Regions from separate parts of the Kitasatospora sp. NPDC059795 genome, predicted to be linked through region 2. Evidence: predicted binding sites of a transcription regulator. Region 2 holds the regulator's gene; the other holds the start of a gene.

Region 1 (10,307 bases), on a different contig from region 2:
CGGCGGCGGGGGCGCGGCCGGAGACCAGGTTCAGGCGACCCTTCCAGAGGTCGCCGCTCAGGTCGGCCTCGAAGGTGTCGACGGGGGCCAGGCCGTCGCGGGTCTGCACGGCCGCGACCGGGCCGGTGCGGGCCGGCGTCAGGGTGCTGCCCTGCGGGAGCAACTCGCCGAGCAGCACGACCGGTTCGGTGCTCGCGCCGCGCTTCTGCTCGGGCGTCAGGCTGTCCTGGCGCTGCGGCAGGGTGCGGACGCCGTCGGCCGGGAACACCGACTGCTCGATGCTGCGGCCCGGGTCGTAGGCGCCGATCAGCGCGTCCGCCCGGCCCATCAGCCGGTCGGAGCGCTCGGCGGCGGTGAGCTGTCCGCTGCGGTGCACCACGTCCACGCCGGTCGCGCCGAGCACCGGCAGCGCGATCATCGCGACCACCAGGGCGCTGCGGCCCTTGGCCCGCAGGGCGTCGCGGCGCGCCATCCGCAGCACCGCCCGCCAGGCGCTCATCGCTCGGCCCCGGCGCGCTGCGCCGCCTCACGGAGGAACCGGCCGTCCCGGAGGAACACCACCCGGTCCGCCCACGCCGCGTGCGCGGGGTCGTGGGTGACCATCACCGCGGCGGCGCCGGCGTCGCACCGCGAACGCAGCACCTGCAGGACGGCCTCGCCGGTGGCCGAGTCGAGCGCGCCGGTCGGCTCGTCGGCCAGCACCAGCCTCCGCTCGCCCGCCAGCGCCCGGCCGATCGCGACCCGCTGCTGCTGGCCGCCGGACATGTCCTCCGGGAACCGGTCGGCGAGCTGGGCGATCCCCAGCTCCTCCAGCGCGGCGAGCGCCTCCGCCCGCGCGGTGCGGGCCGAGACACCGTCCAACTCCCTCGGCAGCGCGATGTTCTCCGCCGCCGTCAGCGCCGGGATCAGGTTGTACGACTGGAACACGTAGCCGACCGAGCGACGCCGCACATCGGCGAGCTTCGCCCGGCTCAGCCCCTCCAACGGGGTGCCCTCGACCAGCACCCGGCCGACCGACGGGCGGTCCAGGCCGCCGGCCAGCGCCAGCAGCGTGGACTTCCCGGAGCCGGACGGCCCCATCACGGCCAGGAACTCCCCGGCCCGCACCTCCAGGTCGATCGGGTGCAGGGCGTGCACCTCGGCCTCGCCCCGGCCGTGCACCCGGCCGACACCTTCCAGGCGCAGCACGGCCTGCGCGCTCGATCCGGTCATGGATCCCCCTCGGAACAGCGGAACGTCTTGCATACCGAGTATGTATAGCCTCCGCGCGACGACTACTCAAGTCTGCGGCATAAGTAGGTGAACTACATATAGTCTGGGTCACATCCGCGGACGGACCACGCCACCACGACGACGGCAGGGAGCAGAATGACCGTCATGACCGCATCGCTGCCCGAGCGCTGGCACGCCCTGCTCACCCGCTGCGGCGCCACCGTCGACCCGGAGCCCTACGCCCGCGACCTGCTCGCCCGCTGGGCCGAACCGCAGCGCCGCTACCACACCACCGACCACCTGCGGGCCGTCCTCGACCGGATCGACGAACTCGCCGACCACGCCGACCACCCCGACGCCGTCCGGCTGGCCGCCTGGTTCCACGACGCCGTCTACCGGCCCGACCGCTCCGAGAACGAGGAACGCAGCGCCGCGCTCGCCTGCCGCGCCCTCCGCGAGGCGGGCCTCCCCGAACCCGTGGTCCACGAGGTCGCCCGCCTGGTCCGCCTCACCGCCACCCACCACCCCGCGCCCGGCGACCGCAACGGCGAAGTCCTCTGCGATGCCGACCTCGCCGTCCTCGGCTCGTCCCCCGACCGCTACGCGGCCTACACCGCCGCCGTCCGCGACGAATACTCCTTCGTCCCCCCGGACGCCTTCCGCGAGGGCCGCACCGCGATCCTCCACCACCTCCTCGCCCTCCCCGCCCTCTACCGCACCCCCGAGGCCCACGACCGCTACGACGCCCAGGCGCGCGCCAACATGCAGGCCGAGCTCAGGGACTTGGCACCATAGGGAGAGCCCAACCAGGGCTCAGCCGAGCTCCCCCACCGCCGCGACGACCAACCCCTTCTTGCCGCACACCCAGTGCGGATCCGCCCCCAACTCCGGCTCCACGCCGAGCGCGTGCGGGTCGCCGTCCTCCGCCGCGCAAGCGGAACAGAGCGGCCACCGCCCGTACGACTCCAGCAGCGCGTCCTGCACGTCCTGCGCGATCAGCCCGAGCACGAACTCACAGCCGTCCGGCCACTGTTCGAGCCACCACCGCCGGTGGGTGACGGCGTCCTCGACCAGCGAGACGATCGCGGCATCGGCGACGTCCCTCGCGGTGAGGTCGGCGAGGATCAGCGCACGCGCGTTGTGCAGGGCGGTTTCGATCTGGGGGCTGGCCATCCGCCCATTGTCCCAAAGAACGCCGCAAGGGCGGCCTCCCGAAGGAGACCGCCCTCAGCGTGAGAACGACAGATCCGTCCGAAGGGCCGGATCAGAAGTCCATGTCACCGCCCGGCATGCCGCCGCCGGCGGCCGCAGCGGCCTTCTCCGGCTTGTCGGCGATGACGGCCTCGGTGGTGAGGAACAGCGCCGCGATGGAGGCGGCGTTCTGCAGGGCGGAGCGGGTGACCTTGGCGGGGTCGATGATGCCGGAGGCGATCAGGTCGACGTACTCGTTGGTCGCGGCGTTCAGGCCGTGGCCGGCGGGCAGGTTGCGGACCTTCTCGACCACGACGCCGCCCTCAAGGCCGGCGTTGGTGGCGATCTGCTTGATCGGGGCCTCCAGGGCCACGCGGACGATGTTGGCACCAGTGGCCTCGTCGCCCTCCAGCTCCAGCTTGTCGAACGCGACACCGGCCTGCAGCAGGGCGACGCCGCCACCGGCGACGATGCCCTCCTCGACGGCGGCCTTGGCGTTGCGCACCGCGTCCTCGATGCGGTGCTTGCGCTCCTTGAGCTCGACCTCGGTGGCCGCGCCGGCCTTGATGACGGCCACGCCGCCGGCCAGCTTGGCGAGGCGCTCCTGGAGCTTCTCGCGGTCGTAGTCCGAGTCGGAGTTCTCGATCTCGGCGCGGATCTGGTTGACGCGACCGGCAACCTGGTCGCTGTCGCCGCCGCCGTCGACGATGGTGGTCTCGTCCTTGGTGATGACGACCTTGCGGGCGGTGCCCAGCAGGTCCACGCCGGCGTTCTCGAGCTTGAGGCCGACCTCCTCGGAGATCACGGTGCCGCCGGTCAGGATGGCGATGTCGCCGAGCATGGCCTTGCGGCGGTCGCCGAAGCCCGGGGCCTTGACGGCGACGGACTTGAAGGTGCCGCGGATCTTGTTCACGACCAGGGTCGACAGGGCCTCGCCCTCGACGTCCTCGGCGATGATGACGAGCGGCTTGCCGCTCTGCATGACCTTCTCCAGCAGCGGGAGCAGGTCCTTGACCGAGGAGATCTTGGAGTTGGCGATGAGGATGTACGGGTCCTCGAAGCTCGCCTCCATGCGCTCCAGGTCGGTGGCGAAGTAGGCGGAGATGTAGCCCTTGTCGAAGCGCATGCCCTCGGTGAGCTCGAGCTCCAGGCCGAAGGTGTTGCTCTCCTCGACGGTGATGACGCCTTCCTTGCCGACCTTGTCCATGGCCTCGGCGATGAGCTCGCCGATCTGGGTGTCGGCGGCGGAGATGGAGGCGGTGGAGGCGATCTGCTCCTTGGTCTCCACGTCCTTGGCCTGCGCCAGCAGCTGGTCGGAGACGGCGACGACGGCCTTCTCGATGCCGCGCTTCAGGGCCATCGGGTTGGCGCCGGCGGCGACGTTGCGCAGACCCTCGCGGACGAGCGCCTGGGCGAGCACGGTGGCGGTGGTGGTGCCGTCACCCGCGACGTCGTCGGTCTTCTTGGCGACCTCCTTGACGAGCTCCGCGCCGATCTTCTCGTACGGGTCCTCGAGCTCGATCTCCTTGGCGATGGAGACACCGTCGTTGGTGATGGTGGGGGCGCCCCACTTCTTCTCCAGAACGACGTTGCGACCCTTGGGGCCGAGCGTGACCTTCACGGCGTCGGCAAGCTGGTTCATGCCACGCTCAAGGCCGCGGCGGGCTTCCTCGTCAAAGGCGATGATCTTGGCCATTAGAAGTGGTCCTCCGGGACACGGTCGACTGCTCGGACCAGGGGTGCCCGCGACGGACGGCCCAGGAGAGCGGGGGTCTCGTCCCCTACCGCTTCCGGGGCCTCACCGGCCCGGTCCGTTGTCACTCTCACGCTGTGAGTGCTAACGCCAATGATTAGCACTCGGGGGTGTCGAGTGCAAGCCCATTCGGCACCCTCCGACACCCCTTCGGGGAAACCCGCAGGCCGGGCCGGAGAACGCCGACAGGCCCGACCCCGGACGCGTCGCGCCGGGGCCGGACCTGCCGGTCGGATCTGTGGTGTGTGCGGTCTGCCGGGGCCGTCAGGCGCCGGCGGCGCGGACCATGTCGGCCTGCGGACCCTTCTGACCCTGCGAGATCTCGAACTCGACCCGCTGGCCCTCTTCCAGGGTGCGGTAGCCGTCCATCTGGATCGCGCTGTAGTGGACGAACACGTCCGCTCCACCGTCGACCGCGATGAAGCCGTAGCCCTTCTCGGCGTTGAACCACTTGACGGTGCCCTGAGCCATTCCGAACTCCCCTTGTGCTGTGCTGGCCCTTCAGAGATCCGCGGGACGCGGACCCGGAGGTCTGGAAGACCGGCCTTGTGGGGATCCCCCCCGTACGGCGCAGCCTCTGTCGCGGCTGAATGTATCCGGATATGCGCCCTCTGCAACAGGCCCTAATTTCGCGGAAAGTCCTTGCCCCGCAGGGGATATGACGGGGCGAAAGGTATGCGGCGCGACAATTGCCACCGGGCATAACGGACGTGTCACCGCAAATCGCCGGAAGAATTCTGACGGCGGCCTTACAGATGGGGCGGTGAACGGTCCGGCGCATGTCTCGAAGCGCGGGACGGGGCGGGGCCGGCGCGAGGTGCGGTGCGGGGAAAAACGAGGATTGGAACGGGCCGTGGAGGGGAACGGCTTCCCCGGCACTCTACTCCCCCGGGGGTCCGGGAATTCCCGCGACCCGCCGGTCCGTAATCACGGCTGCCCGCATCCGGGAACAGGTGGCGGGCACAGTGCGCGAAGCCGCCGCCAGGCGGCTCGGAAATCGAATTCCGAGGCCTGACGGCGGCAGGGCGAATGCACGGGGCGGCGTCAGCAGCCGCCGGCCACCGCCGGAATGATCGACACCGAGGCGCCGTCCTTGATCTCGGTCTCCAGGCCCTCCGCGAAGCGCACGTCGTCGTCGTTGACGTACACGTTGACGAAGCGGCGCAGCTTGCCGGTGTCGTCCAGCAGGCGGGCCGCGATGCCCGCGTGGTTGGCCTCCAGGTCCGCGACGACGGCGGCCAGGGTGGCGCCCTCGGCGGTCACCTCGGCGGCGCCGCCGGTGTAGGTGCGGAGGATGGTGGGGATGCGGACGGTGGCGCTCATGGGGGGTGCTCCTCGGAAGACGTGGGGGATCAGGCGGAGGCGAGGCCGGCGGCGCGGAAGGACTCCAGCGTCGGGCGGATCACGGCGGTCATGCCGGAGTCGGCGACCGCGTCGAGGGTCTTCAGGCCGTCGCCGGTGTTGATCGCGACGGTCTCCTTGCTCGGGTCGAGCTGCCCGGTCTCGACCAGCTTCTTCAGCACGCCGACGGTGACGCCGCCGGCCGTCTCCGCGAAGATGCCCTCGGTACGGGCCAGCAGCCGGATCGCCTCGACCACCTCGGCGTCCGTGACGTCCTCGACGGCGCCGCCGGTGCGGCGGGCGATGTCGAGCACGTACGGGCCGTCGGCCGGGTTGCCGATCGCCAGCGACTTGGCGATGGTGTCCGGCTTGACCGGCTTGATCACGTCGCGGCCGGCCTTGAAGGCGGCGGAGACCGGGGAGCAGCCCTCGGCCTGGGCGCCGAAGATCTTGTACGGGCGGTCCTCGACCAGGCCGAGCTTGATCAGCTCCTGCAGGCCCTTGTCGATCTTGGTCAGCTGGGAGCCGGAGGCGATCGGGATGACGATCTGCTCGGGCAGCCGCCAGCCGAGCTGCTCGCAGATCTCGAACGCCAGGGTCTTGGAGCCCTCGCCGTAGTACGGGCGCAGGTTGACGTTGACGAAGCCCCAGCCCTCGCCGGCCGGGTCGCCGATCAGCTCCGAGCAGAACCGGTTCACGTCGTCGTAGTTGCCGTCGATGCCGACCAGCTCGCCGCCGTACACCCCGGCCATCACGACCTTGCCCTGCTCCAGGTCGTGCGGGATGAACACGCAGGACTTGAAGCCGGCCCGGGCCGCGGCGGCGCCGACCGCGCCCGCCAGGTTGCCGGTGGAGGAGCAGGACAGCGTGGTGAAGTCGAACGCCCGGGCGGCCTCGATCGCGCAGGCCACCACCCGGTCCTTGAAGGAGTGGGTGGGGTTGCCGGAGTCGTCCTTGATGTGCAGCTGCGCGGTGAAGCCCAGCTCGCGGCCCAGGTTGTCGGCCTTCACCAGCGGGGTCCAGCCCGGGTTCAGGTTCGGCTTGTCCGCGACGTCGGCGGGGACGGGCAGCAGCGGGGCGTAGCGCCAGATCGACGCCGGGCCGGCCTCGATCCGCTTGCGCAGCTCCTCGGCGTCGTGTCCCGCGTAGTCGTAGGCGATCTCCAGCGGGCCGAAGCACTCCAGGCAGGCGAAGCTCGGGCCGAGCGGGAAGCGGGTGCCGCACTCGCGACAGGACAGCGCGGTGGCCGGACCGAGGTCGACGGCGGCAGGTGCGGGGGTGTCAACAGCCATGGTGGCGAGGCCCTTTCTCCTCATCTTCCCCGGGTCGCGGTCGCGCCCGGGACGGAATTGGCACCTGTCCCGCCGGGCCTGCGAGGCCGCGCGGGAGGGTTGCCGGGACTTCGACGGGCCGTTCCCTCAGTCCCTCTGGATGAGCTCTGTGAAGTTGTGGTCGTACGCTGCGAGCGACCCCGACGTGCGAAGGTCCGACCGCAGTACGAAGACTGTAACCGAAGGCCCGTGCCGTCCAACCCCACCGTCCGACACCCGAGACGGACCGAGACAGGGAGCGAGATCTTGCCCGAGCAGCCCGAGCCCGGGGTCCTGCCGGAAGTGGCCGACTGGCTGCGCCGCCGGTCCTGGGCGGCCGCCGACCGACCGCTCGACCGGCTGCTCGCCGCCAAGCGCGCCGCCGGCCCGGCGGGCACCGTCAGCGTGGTGCTGCCCGCCCTCGACGAGGAGCCCACCGTCGGCGAGATCGTCACCGCGATCCGCACCGAGCTGATGGAACGCGTCCCGCTGGTCGACGAACTCCTGGTGGTCGACTCCGGCTCGGTGGACGGCACCGCCGCCGCCGCGGCCGCCGCCGGCGCCCGGGTGGTCCACCGGGACGCCATCCTGCCCCGGCTGCCCGCCGCCGCCGGCAAGGGCGAGGTGCTGTGGCGCTCGCTGCTCGCCAGCAGCGGCGCGATCGTCTGCTACATCGACGCCGACCTGCGCGAATTCGACCCGGCGTTCGTCTCCGGCATCGTCGGCCCGCTGCTCACCGACCCCGCCGTGCACCTGGTCAAGGCCATGTACGACCGCCCGTTCGAGACCGACGGCGCGATCGTCCCGGCCGGCGGCGGCCGGGTCACCGAACTGGTCGCCCGCCCGCTGCTCAACCTGCACTGGCCGCAGCTGGCCGGCTTCGTCCAGCCGCTCGGCGGCGAGTACGCGGCCCGCCGCAGCCTGCTCGAACGACTGCCCTTCCCGACCGGCTACGGCGTCGAACTCGGCCTGCTGGTGGACGCGTTGGAACTGGTCGGGCTGGACGCACTGGCCCAGGTCGACGTCGGCGTCCGGCACCACCGCCACCAGGACGGCCAGGCCCTCGGCCGGATGGCCGCCACCATCTACCGCACCGCCCTGGAACGCCTCGACCGCACCCACCGCCTCAAGGCCGACGCCGACCTGGTCCGCCCGCTGCTCACCCAGTACACCCGCACCGCCGCAGGCTTCACCCCCCGCACCCACCCCGTCGCCGCCACCGAACGCCCCCCGATGATCACCGTCCCGGAGTACCGCAACCGCTGACCACCCGCCCACATCCCGGGGAGGGGCCGTGATCGGTCGCAGAGGCCCGCCGATCGCCTTCGGCTTGCCGGGCACGGCCGGGCCGACCCCCCGCTGTTCACCCGGCGCAGGCCGCGCCGGGTGGTTTGGTCGGCTGATCACACGGCAAGGTTGGCTGTATGGCCGATCACGCGTCCGAACGCCCCACGCAGTCCGGAGCCGCCCCGATCCTGGTGGCCTCCAACCGCGGCCCGGTGTCCTTCCGCACGGAGGACGACGGCACGCTGAGCCTCCGCAGAGGCGGCGGCGGCCTGGTCTCCGGGCTCTCCGCGATCGACGACCCGAACGCCGTCTGGGTCTGCGCCGCCCTCTCCGACGCCGACCGCACCGCCGCCCGGCAGGCCCCCGACGGCCGCCTCGACCGGGCCGGCCACGACGTCGGCGGACAGGCCGTCCGCATGCTCGACATCGACCCGGAGACCTTCGCCCGCGCCTACAACGGCGTCGCCAACTCCACCCTGTGGTTCGTCCACCACCTGCTGTACGACATCCCCACCAAGCCCGCCTTCGACGCCGACTTCCGCGACGAATGGGCCGCCTACCGCGCCTACAACACCGCCTTCGCCGAAGCCCTCGCCACCGAAGCCGCCCCCGGCGCGGCCGTCCTGGTGCAGGACTACCACCTCTCACTGGCCCCCGCGCTGCTCCGCGAACTCCGCCCCGACCTGCGCATCGGCCACTTCTCGCACACCCCCTGGGCCCCGCCCGACTACTACCGGCTGCTGCCCGACGACATCGCCGCCGACGTCCTCCTCGGCATCCTCGGCGCCGACCGCGCCGCCTTCCTCACCCGCCGCTGGGCCCTCGCCTTCGCCGACTGCTGCGAAGCCGTCCTCGGCGCGAGCGTCGACCGCGACGTCCTCGCCGTCACGTACGCCGGCCGCACCACCCGGCTCGGCGTCCACGGACTCGGCGCCGACGGCGAGTTCCTGCGCGAACGCGCCCACCGGCCCGACGTGGACGAACGCCTCGCCGCCCTCCGCGAAGCCGTCGGCCACCGGCGCACCATCGTCCGGGTCGACCGCACCGAACTCAGCAAGAACATCGTCCGCGGCCTGCTCGCCTACCGGCACCTGCTCCGCACCCGCCCCGAATGGCGCGACCGGGTCGTCCACATCGCCTTCGCCTACCCCTCGCGGACCGACCTCGTCGAGTACCGCGACTACACCGCGGCGGTGCAGCGGATCGCCGAGGAGATCAACGCCGAGTTCGGCACCGCCGGCTGGCAGCCGCTCATCCTGCACGTCAACGACGACTTCCCCCGCTCCCTCGCCGCGTACCGCCTCGCCGACGTCGCCCTGGTCAACCCCGTCCGCGACGGCATGAACCTGGTCGCCAAGGAAGTCCCCGTCGTCTCCGACAACGGCTGCGCCCTCGTCCTCTCCCGCGAGGCCGGCGCCCACGCGGAACTCGCCGACGACGCGATCACCGTCAACCCCTTCGACGTCATCGCCACCGCGGACGCGCTGGCGCTGGCCCTCGCCATGCCCCACACCGACCGCGCCGACCGCACCAAACGCCTGGCCGCCGCAGCGACGGCGCTCCCGCCCCAGCAGTGGTTCCTCGACCAGCTGAACGCGCTGTAGACACCGGGGGCGAAACCAGGGAGAGCACAACCAGGGGCGCGGGGAACTGCGCGAAGGGGAACGCACCCGTCCGCAAGATCGCGACGCAGGACAATGACCTGCACGTGATCGCGACCTTGCGGACGTGGTGTGCGCTTGTCGCGCAGTTCCCCTCGCCCCTGTTTTCGCGCCCGCCTGCCGTCACACCCTCAACCGCGACGCCAACTCGTTCAGCAGGTCCACCACCCCCGCCGGCCCCGCCACCACCAGGTCCGCCCGGTCCGCCAGCTCGCGCACCGGCGCCTCGCCGGTGACCGGACCGCTGCAGACCAGCAGCCCGGGGTGCCCCTGCGCCCTCCGCCGGGCGACCTCCTCGTACGCGGCGATGTCCCCGAGGTCGTCGCCCGCGAACAGCACCGGGCCGGCCTCCCGTTCCGCCAGGAACTTCCGGAGCGCGACGCCCTTGTCGACGCCCGGCGGGCGGAGTTCGAGGACCATCCGCCCGGGCTCCACCACCAGGCCGTGGCGTTCGGCGAGTTCGGCCAGCGGCTCGCGCAGCCGGGCGAGCTCGCCGTCGGGGTCGTCCGCCCGCCGTGTGTGCACCGCCAGCGCCCGTTCCTTGTCCTCCAC
Region 2 (10,307 bases):
GGCCACACTAGAACGGGCACAAAGTCTGCGGGAGCGAATAACCACAAGGCCGCAAAACCGGGGGCTCGTGGGGCACCGCTCGGATCCTTACCCCCAGCGCCCCGTGCGCCCCAGCAGCAGCGCCCCCGCCGCGACCCCCGCCGTGGAGGTGCGCAGGACGGACGCCCCGAGTCGGTAAGGCTTCGCCCCCGCCTCGGCGAACGCCGCGATCTCCTCCGGGGAGACGCCGCCTTCCGGCCCGACGATCAGCACGATCTCGCCGGAGGCCGGGAGCTCCGCCGTAGCCAGCGGCAGCGAACCTTCCTCGTGCAGGACAGCGGCGAAGGAAGCCCTGGACACCAGCGGAAGCAGCTGCCGCGTCGTCATCAGGTCGTGCACCTCGGGGAAGCGCAGCCGTCGCGCCTGCTTGCCGGCCTCCTTCGCGGTGGCCCGCCACTTGGCGAGCGCCTTCGCGCCGCGCTCGCCCTTCCACTGGGTGATGCACCGGGAGGCCGCCCACGGCACCACCGCGTCGATGCCGACCTCCGTCATCGTCTCGACGGCGAGTTCGCCGCGGTCGCCCTTGGGCAGCGCCTGGACGACGGTGATCCGGGGCGCCGGCGCAGCCTCCTCGCGGACGGCGGCCACCAGCACGTCCAGCGCGTCCTTGCCGTGCACTGCCGCGACGGTCCCGTCCGCGCCGCGGCCGCGTCCGTCGGCGAGGGTGACGGCCTCGCCGGGCTCCAGGCGCTTGACTGCGGCGGCGTGCCGCCCTTCGGGGCCGTCGAGGCGGACGGTGGCGCCGGGGGCGGCGCCCGTCAGGTCGTCGACGACGAACACCGGTGCGGTCATCGGAACAGGAACCCTCTCACCGAGCAGACAACGGAACGGACAACAAAAAACCCGGACCGGAAGCGGTGGCGTGCACCGCTCCCGGCCCGGAAGGAACAGGTCTCACCGGCCGTTGAAGGCGTCCTTCAGCCGGGAGAACAGGCCCTGCTGGCCCGGTGCGAACTGGCCGGACGGCCGCTCCTCGCCGCGGAGCATGGCGATCCGACGCAGCAGTTCCTCCTGCTCCGGGTCGAGCTTGGTGGGCGTCTGCACCTCGACATGCACTATCAGGTCGCCCCGGCCGCCGCCGCGCAGGTGGGTGATGCCGCGGCCGTGCAGCGGGATCGACTGGCCGGACTGGGTGCCGGGCCGGATGTCGACCTCTTCCAGGCCGTCCAGGGTCTGCAGCGGCACCTGGGTGCCGAGCGCGGCGGCCGTCATCGGGATGGTGACCGTGCAGTGCAGGTCGTCGCCGCGGCGCTGGAAGACGTTGTGGCTGGTCTCGGCGATCTCGACGTAGAGGTCACCGGCGGGACCGCCGCCGGGGCCGACCTCGCCCTCGCCGGCCAGCTGGATCCGGGTGCCGTTGTCGACACCGGCGGGGATCTTGACGGTGAGGGTGCGGCGGGCCCGGACCCGGCCGTCGCCCGCGCACTCGGGGCACGGGGTCGGGACGACGGTGCCGAAGCCCTGGCACTGCGGGCAGGGGCGGGAGGTCATGACCTGGCCCAGGAAGGACCGGGTGACCTGGGAGACCTCGCCCTTGCCGCGACACATGTCACAGGTCTGCGCGGAGGTGCCGGGCGCCGCGCCCTCGCCGCTGCAGGTGGTGCAGGTGACGGCGGTGTCGACCTGGAGTTCCTTGGTGGTGCCGAACGCGGCCTCCTCCAGGGTGATCTCCAGTCGGATCATCGCGTCCTGGCCGCGGCGGGTGCGCGAACGCGGGCCGCGCTGGCCGGTCGCGGCGCCGAAGAAGGCGTCCATGATGTCCGAGAAGCCGAACCCGGCCGCCCCTGCGCCGAAACCGCCCGCGCCGCCGCCGTTGGGCGACAGCGGGTCGCCGCCGAGGTCGTAGACCTGACGCTTCTGCGGATCGGAGAGCACCTCGTAGGCGGCGTTGATCTCCTTGAACCGCTCCTGCGTCTTCGGGTCCGGGTTGACGTCCGGGTGCAGTTCACGGGCGAGGCGCCGAAACGCCTTCTTGATCTCGTCCTGCCCCGCGTCGCGTCGGACGCCGAGTACCGCGTAGTAGTCCGTGGCCACCAAATGCTCCGGTTTGTTCCGCCTCTAGAAGTGCTTGCGAGAGCTGCGTGAGGGCCTCACGCAGCTTTGCTATGACTCGGCCAGGATCTGGCCGACGTACCGTGCCACCGCACGCACCGCCCCCATTGTGCCCGGGTAATCCATCCGGGTCGGACCGATCACACCCAGCTTTGCCACGCTCTGGTCGCCCGAACCGTAACCGACGGAGACCACCGACGTGGAATTCAGGCCTTCGTAGGCGTTCTCGTGACCGATCCGGACCGTCATCGCGGAGTCGCCGGTCTCACCCAGCAGGCGCAGCAGCACCACCTGCTCCTCCAGTGCCTCCAGCACCGGACGGATGGAGAGCGGGAAATCGTGGTTGAAACGGGTCAGGTTGGCGGTGCCCGCCAGCATGATCCGTTCCTCGTTCTGTTCGGCGAGCGTTTCGAACAGGACGGCCAGCACGGTGCTGACGGCGGACCGGTCGGCCGGTTCGAAGCCGGCCGGCAGGTCCTCCAGGACGGTCGGCACCTCGGGCAGCCGACAGCCGCCCGCCATGCCGTTCAGCCTGGCCCGCAGGTCTCCCAGCAGGGCCTCGCCGACCGGGCCCGGACAGTCCACCATCCGCTGCTCGACCCGGCCGGTGTTGGTGATCAGCACCAGCATCAGCTTGGTCGGGGTGAGCGAGACGAGTTCGATGTGCCGCACCGTGGAGCGGGTCAGCGACGGGTACTGGACCACCGCGACCTGCCGGGTCAGCTGCGCCAGCAGCCGCACCGTGCGGGCCACCACGTCGTCCAGGTCGACCGCGCCCTCCAGGAAGTGCCGGATCGCCCGGCGCTCCGGGGCCGTCATCGGCTTCACCTCGGCGAGGCGGTCGACGAACAGCCGGTAGCCCTTGTCGGTGGGGATCCGGCCCGCACTGGTGTGCGGCTGGTGGATGAACCCGTCCTCCTCCAGCGCCGCCATGTCGTTGCGGACGGTGGCCGGCGACACACCCAGGTTGTGCCGTTCCACGAGGGCCTTGGAGCCGACCGGCTCCTCGGTGCCCACGTAGTCCTGGACGATCGCGCGCAGCACTGCCAGGCGGCGCTCGTCCAGCGGACGCACGGACGGGCGCGTGTCGAGCAGGCGGCCGTCGGGCTTGCCGTCGTCCGGCATGGGCACACACCTCCGTCGTCGTCCGTTGAACCGGTGGTCGATCCACTCTGGCACTCAACTGGGCAGAGTGCCAGAACCGTACTTGCCAGTGTACGGCCCGGGCCTGACGGCAGGAACGGTCCGCCCACGTGATCCTCGACCGAGATGGCGCGCCAACGGGTGACCGCGGGCCGACACGGCCGCATTCCCACCGAATTCCCACCGTTTCGGATGGTGCCTGTGGGCCCGGCCGGTGGCAGCATCGAAGACGAAGAGGCGAAGGAGGAGCAGCGATGTCGGCGTCACGACAGCACTCCCGGTTCACCCCCGACCGCGGTCTCACCGGTCGGATGGTCACCACCATGTTCTTGATCGGCCTGCTCTACGTCGGCTTCACCGGGCTGCTGATCGTGCTGCTGCGCGGCGCCTGGCCGCTGGTGGTGCTGATCTCCGGCGGCCTGTTCGTCGCGCAGTTCTGGTTCTCCGACAAGATCACCGAACGGGCGATGGGCGCCCACCCGGTCTCCCCCGAGGAGTTTCCGCAACTGCACGGCGCGGTGGACCGGCTCTGCGCGCTCGCCGACATGCCCAAGCCGCGAGTCGCGGTCGCCCACAACGACATGCCGAACGCCTTCGCCACCGGCCGCAACCCGGAGAACGCGGTGGTCTGCGTGACCACCGGCCTGCTGCGCCGACTGGAACCGGAGGAGCTGGAGGGCGTCCTCGCGCACGAGCTGTCGCACGTCGCGCACCGGGACGTGGCGGTGATGACGGTGGCCGGCTTCCTCGGCGTGCTGGCCGGCGCGATGACCCGGATCGCGCTGTACGGCGGAATGATGGGCGGCGGCAACCGGAACAACAACGACCCCAACGCCGCCATCGCGATGATCATCGTCCCGCTGGCCTCGATGGTGGTCTACGCGATCAGCTTCCTGCTCACCCGGCTGCTGTCCCGCTACCGCGAACTCGCCGCCGACCGGGCCGCCGCCCAGCTGACCGGACGGCCCAGCGCGCTGGCCTCCGCGCTCACCAAGGTGACCGGGCAGATCGCCGCCATCCCCACCGAGGACCTGCGCAAGGCCCAGCCGTACAACGCCTTCTACTTCGCGCCCGCACTGAGCGCCAAGGAGACCGCCGCGCAGCTGTTCTCCACCCACCCGTCGCTGGAGCAGCGCCTCGCGCAGCTGTCGAAGATCTCCTCCCAGCTCGGGCAGTGACCCGCTACCGACCTCTGAGACAAGGAGCACTCCGCGTGGGATTCCTGGACGCCCTGTTCGGCCGCAGCAAGCCCGTGAAGCCGGACCTCGACCAGCTGTTCGGCATCCCGTCCGCCGCGCTCACCCTGCAGGCCGCCACCGGCTTCCTCCCCACCGGCCTCGGCTCGGTGTGCTTCGCGGCCGTCGAGGGCGGCGCTTTCGCCGAGGTGCAGTCCCAGGTCCGGGCCCTGCTCGACGCGGACACCGAACGCGGCGGCACCCCCGTCGAAGCCTCCCGCGACGACTACGGCTACTCCTGGCTGCTCGCCCGCCACACCCCCGACGAACTCCCCGACCTGGTCAACGACCTGCACGCGGTCAACAGCGAGCTGGAGGCCAACGGCTTCGGCCCGCAGTTGCTCTGCTCGATCGTCGCCTTCCGCGACCCCGAGAGCCGCTCCCTGGGCCTGGTCTACCTGTACAAGCGCGGCACCTTCTACCCCATGTGCAAACTGCCCGGCCAGGAGAAGCGCGACAACCCCCTGGAGATCGAGATCTCCAACCTGCTCCGCAACGACCTGCGCATCGAGTCCGACCTCTCCCGCTGGTTCCCGGTCTGGGGCGCCCCGGGCCTGGACGACTGACCAGCCTCCTGACCTCCGGCCTCCCGACCTCCGGCCTTCCGGCTCCGACGGCTGACGGGCCGTCGGGGGCGGTTTCGTAGACTGCGGGGCATGCGCAGCAGGGAGTACGGACCGGATCTGACCCCGCCGTGGAAGCGGCAGCAGCCCGCGCCGGAGGTGGCGGCGGAGCGGGATCTGGTGGTGGAGGAGGCGGCGACCGGGTTCTGCGGGGCGGTGGTGCGGTGCGAGCGGACCGCGGAGGGGTTCACCGTCACGCTGGAGGACCGCTTCGGCAAGCACCGGGTGTTTCCGCTGGTGCCGCGCGGGTTCCTGCTGGAGGGGCGGGTGGTGACGCTGGTCCGGCCGTCCGCCCCGGCCCCGCAGCGCGGACCGGGGCGGACGGCGTCCGGGTCGATCGCGGTGCCCGGGGCGCGCGCCCGGGTGGCCCGCGAGTCGCGGATCTACGTCGAGGGCCGGCACGACGCCGAGCTGGTCGAACGGGTCTGGGGCGACGACCTGCGGATCGAGGGCGTGGTGGTCGAGTACCTGGAGGGCATGGACGACCTGCCCGCGATCGTCGCCGAGTTCGCCCCCGGCCCCGGCCGCCGACTGGGCGTGCTGGTCGACCACCTGCTGCCCGGCACCAAGGAGCACCGGATCGCCGCGCAGGTGACCGGCGACCACGTGCTGGTGGTCGGCCATCCGTACGTCGACATCTGGCAGGCCGTCAAGCCGGTCGGCCTCGGCTTCGCCGCCTGGCCCGAGGTGCCGCGCGGCGAGGTGTGGAAGGAAGGCATCTGTCGCCGCCTCGGCTGGCCGGTGGACACCCCCGCGGCCTGGAAGCGGATCCTCTCCTCGGTCGACGGCTGGAAGGACCTGGAGCCTGAACTGCTCGGCAGGGTCGAGGAGTTGATCGACTTCGTCACCCTGCCGGGCAGCGACTGACGACTGTCAGGACTTCGGGGAGGACCCGTCGCCCGAGCCGGTGGCCAGTGTGGACGACGGTGCGGTGGACGGCCCGGACGGAGCGACCTTCCCCCAGACGCCCGGCGGCACGCAGGACGGCACGGTGTCCACCGCCCTGACGCCGAAACTCGACACGGCCTGCCCGCCGATCGCGGTGTGCCCGCTGGTCAGCAGCACGGTGGAGCCGGCCGGCACCAGCTTGGGGTCGATCCGCACCGTGGAGGGCCCGTCGCCCGGCACCACCCGGGAGGGCTGCACCCCCGTCCCCACCGGGTACGGCAGTGGGCACTCCTCCGCGCTCCTGGCCTCCTCCATCCCGGCCGCCTTCACCCCGTACCGCTGCAGGGTGGCGACCATGCCGGGCAGGCCCGCCGGGTCGAACAGCTTCAGCGCGATGGTGCCGTCGGGCTCCTGAGTGACGGCGTACGCGGCGCTGCCGCCGTGCTCGCTGCTCAGGACGGCGGGCAGCACCAGCGCGGTGACGACGGCCGCCGCGCCGACCGCGACGGCGGCCAGCAGCGGGCGGCGGCGGCGCCCGCCCGGTCGGGCGGTGGACGCGGTGGCGGCGCCGCGCACGGCGGCGAGGGCGGTCAGCTCCTCGCCGAGCCGCTGCTCGAAGTGGCTGGTGGACGGGGTGCGGTCTGGACTGGTCACGAGGTCACCTCGATCATCGGGTCGGCAGGGGCGGTCGGGCGGGGCAGCAGCGGGCCGGGCCTCGGCAGGTCCTTGCGGGCGGGCTGTCGTTCGGCGCCGAGCTTGCGGCGGGCCCGGTGCAGGCGGACCCGGACGGTGGCCTGCGAGATGCACAGCGCCTGCGCGGCCTCGGCGGTGCTCAGGCCGTCCACGACGATCAGGTCGAGGACCTCGCGCAGTGGGGCGCTGAGCCCTGCGTGCTGCTGCGCGAGGTCGCGGACGGCGCGCTGGGCGTCGATCCGCTCCTCCAGGGCGAGGATGTCCTCCTCGTCGAGCAGCCGACGGCCGGACAGCCGGCCGATCGCCCGCCGCTCCCGGCTGTCGCCCCGCCAGTGCCCGGCGAGGACGTACCGGGCGATGCCGTACAGCCAGCCGCTCGCCGTCCCGCGCTCGGGCCGGTAGCTTCCGGCGGCCTCCAGCGCGGCGACGAAGATGTCCGCGGTGAGGTCGGCCGCCAGGTGCGGGTCGCTGACCCGGCGGGTGACGAAGTCGAGTATGGCGTTGACGTGTTGGCGGTAGAACGCGTCGAAGCCGTCCGGAGTGGTCAGCTCCGGCGGACGGTCCTCGGCGCGCGCCTCGTGGTGAGGGTGCTCACGGATACGCATGCGTCCCTCCTCGGTCGGGGGAACCCGGTCGGTCCCTTCACCAAGTAATTGGCCGCAGCCCACCGAGGCGTTTCACTCCTGCAGTCGCCCGATCGGGCGGTTTGGAATCGGTTTCCCCGGTGCACCCGACCGGGCCGCCGACCCGACCGACCCGACCGACCCGACCGACCCGCCGACCCGCCGACGCCTCAGTCGACCAGGTCGCGGACCACCGCGTCGGCCAGCAGCCGGCCGCGCAGGGTCAGCGCGGCCCGGCCGAGGGCGTACGGGCCGGACTCCAGCAGCCCGTCGGCGAGGGCCTGCTCGGCGGCCTTGCGGCCGGTGTCGGTGAGCAGGTCGAGCGGGCAGCCCTCGACCAGGCGCAGCTCCAGCAGGATCCGCTCGACCCGGCGGTCCTCGCCGGCCAGCACCTCGCGGCCGAGCGCGGGCGTGCGTCCCTCGGCGAGCGCCTGCGCGTACGCGGCCGGGTGCTTGGCGTTCCACCAGCGGACCCCGCCGACGTGGCTGTGCGCGCCCGGTCCGGCGCCCCACCAGTCGGCGCCCGTCCAGTACAGCTCGTTGTGGCGGCAGCGTCCCTCGGGCGTGGTGGCCCAGTTGGAGACCTCGTACCAGGAGTACCCGGCGGCGGCGAGCGCCTGCTCGGCGATCAGGTAGCGGTCGGCGTGCACGTCGTCGTCGATCATCGGCAGCTCGCCGCGGCGGACCCGGGCGGCCAGCCGGGTGCCGTCCTCGACGATCAGCGAGTACGCGGAGACGTGGTCCGGCCGGGCGCCGATCGCGGCGTCCAGCGAGGCCTGCCAGTCCTGGTCGGTCTCACCGGGGGTCCCGTAGATCAGGTCCAGGTTGACGTGGTCGAAGCCGGCCGCGCGGGCCTCGGCGACGCACGCCTCCGGGCGGCCCGGGGTGTGGTGGCGGTCCAGGATCTTGAGCACGTGCGGGCGGGCGCTCTGCATGCCGAAGGAGATCCGGTTGTAGCCGCCCTCGCGCAGCTCGGCCAGGTACGCCGGGTCCACGGACTCCGGGTTGGCCTCGGTGGTGACCTCCGCTCCGTCGGCGAGGCCGAACTCCTCGCGCAGCGCGGCCAGCATCCGCACCAGGTCACGGGCGGGCAGCAGGGTGGGGGTACCGCCGCCGAGGAACACCGTCTGCACCGGCAGGTCGGCGTCGCCCAGCACCCGGCGGGCCAGCCGGATCTCGGCGATCACGTTGTCGGCGTAGGTGTCCTGCGAGGCAACGGTGCCCGAGGAGCGCAGCTCGGTGGCGGTGTAGGTGTTGAAGTCGCAGTAGCCGCAGCGGCTGGCGCAGTACGGCACGTGCAGGTAGAAACCGAACGGCCGGGTGCCGAGGCTGTCCAGGGCGTGGGCGGGCAGCGAGCCGTCGGACGGCACCGGTTCGCCGTCGGGGAGTGCGGAGGGCATGCGCCCATTGTCCGGTACGGCCCGCGAAACTCCGAAGGCCGTACCGGAACGGTGGGTGCTCAGGCCTCGTTGGCACCCGCGTACATCGCGGTCACCCGGTCGGCGTAGGTCTTCTCCACCACCGGGCGCTTGATCTTCAGGCTGGGGGTGAGTTCGCCGTGCTCGATGTCCAGGTCGCGCGGGAGCAGGGCGAACTTCTTGATCGTCTGCCAACGCTGCAGTTCGCCGTTGAGGCGCTTCACGAAGCCGTCGATCAGCTCCACGGTGGCCGGGTCGGCCACCACCTCGGCGTACGACTTACCGGCCAGGCCGTGCCCGGCCGCCCACGGCATGATCACCGTCTCGTCCAGGCCGATCAGCGCGGTGCAGTAGTTGCGGCCGTTGCCGATCACCAGGATGTTGCTGACGAACGGGCAGATCGCCTTGAACTTGCCCTCCACCTCGCTGGGCGCGACGTACTTGCCCCCGGAGGTCTTGAACATGTCCTTCTTGCGGTCGGTGATCCGCAGGTAGCCGCCCGGGCCGAGCTCGCCGATGTCGCCGGTGTGGAACCAGCCGTCCGGCTCCAGCACCTCCGCGGTCTGCTCGGGCAGGTCGTGGTAGCCGCGCATGACGCCCGGGCCGCGCAGCAGGATCTCGCCGTCCTCGTCGATCCGGACCTCGGTGCCGGGCAGCGGGATGCCGACGGTGCCGACCCGGAAATCCTCCGCCCGGTTGACGGTGGAGCCGGCCGAGGTCTCGGTCAGGCCGTAGCCCTCCAGCACCGGGACGCCCGCGCCCTTGAAGAAGTAGCCGATCTCCGGGGCGAGCGCCGCGCTGCCGGACACCGCACCGCGCAGCCGGCCGCCGAACGCCGCCCGGATCTTCGTGTACACCAGCTTGTCGGCCAACGCGTGCTGCAGCCGCAGGCCCAGCGGGGCGCTCTCGTGGCCGTGCGCGACCTTGTTCGCCTGGATGGTCTGCGCGTACTCGCGGGCCACCTGCGCCGCCCACATGAAGATCTTGTACTTGGCGCCGCCCTCGGCCCGGGCCTTGCCGGCGATGCCGTTGTAGACCTTCTCGAAGATCCGCGGCGCGGACGCCATCAGGGTCGGGCGGATCACCGGCAGGTTGTGGATGATCCGGTCCACCCGGCCGTCCACCGCCATCACGTGGCCGGTGGCGATCTGACCGGAGATCAGCGTCTTGCCGAACACGTGCGACAGCGGCAGCCACATGAACTGGACGTCGTCGGAGCGCAGCAGCCCGCTCTCCTCCTGCGCCACGCCCTCGTACGACCAGCAGTCGTGCACCAGGCGCACGCCCTTGGGGCGGCCGGTGGTGCCGGAGGTGTAGATCAGGGTGGCCAGCTGTTCCTTGTCGAGGGAGTCGATCGCCTTGTCGACGGCGTCCGGGTTCTCGGCCAGGTACTCCGTGCCGCGCTGCTCCAGCTCGGCCAGCGTCAGCACGGTCAGGCCCTCGGCCTGCGCGGCGTCGTCGCCCGGCGCGTCGAACAGGATGACGTACTCCAGCGCGGGCAGCGCGGCCTTCTGCTCGGCGGCCTTGCGCAGCTGGCCCGCGTTCTCGGCGAACAGCGCGCGGCTGCCGGAGTTCGCCAGGATGAACGCCGTC

What was found. The regulator HrcA, encoded in region 2, represses chaperone genes, less so after heat shock. The targets are predictions, from matches to a motif close to TTNGCACTCNGNNNNNCNGAGTGCNAA.
Region 1: groL (chaperonin GroEL) is a predicted target of HrcA. The motif match lies at 4,254-4,280, and genes of this name have one in related genera.

Annotation. Positions count from the first base shown of each region.
Region 1 is NZ_JBHWID010000019.1:68,711-79,017, reverse strand. It holds gene ACFV4P_RS30650 (FtsX-like permease family protein) at 1-499, opposite strand, end outside; gene ACFV4P_RS30645 (ABC transporter ATP-binding protein) at 496-1,212, opposite strand; gene ACFV4P_RS30640 (hypothetical protein) at 1,378-2,007, shown strand; gene ACFV4P_RS30635 (hypothetical protein) at 2,026-2,385, opposite strand; gene groL (chaperonin GroEL) at 2,477-4,099, opposite strand; gene ACFV4P_RS30625 (cold-shock protein) at 4,421-4,627, opposite strand; gene ACFV4P_RS30620 (MoaD/ThiS family protein) at 5,201-5,479, opposite strand; gene thrC (threonine synthase) at 5,509-6,789, opposite strand; SAM riboswitch class I at 6,807-6,935, opposite strand; gene ACFV4P_RS30610 (glucosyl-3-phosphoglycerate synthase) at 7,075-8,073, shown strand; gene ACFV4P_RS30605 (trehalose-6-phosphate synthase) at 8,232-9,698, shown strand; gene otsB (trehalose-phosphatase) at 9,879-10,307, opposite strand, start outside.
Region 2 is NZ_JBHWID010000004.1:36,835-47,141, reverse strand. It holds gene ACFV4P_RS09775 (16S rRNA (uracil(1498)-N(3))-methyltransferase) at 88-831, opposite strand; gene dnaJ (molecular chaperone DnaJ) at 934-2,073, opposite strand; gene hrcA (heat-inducible transcriptional repressor HrcA) at 2,143-3,216, opposite strand; gene htpX (zinc metalloprotease HtpX) at 3,489-4,412, shown strand; gene ACFV4P_RS09755 (hypothetical protein) at 4,448-5,035, shown strand; gene ACFV4P_RS09750 (DUF3097 domain-containing protein) at 5,126-5,959, shown strand; gene ACFV4P_RS09745 (hypothetical protein) at 5,966-6,634, opposite strand; gene ACFV4P_RS09740 (RNA polymerase sigma factor) at 6,631-7,278, opposite strand; gene hemW (radical SAM family heme chaperone HemW) at 7,467-8,696, opposite strand; gene ACFV4P_RS09730 (AMP-dependent synthetase/ligase) at 8,756-10,307, opposite strand, start outside.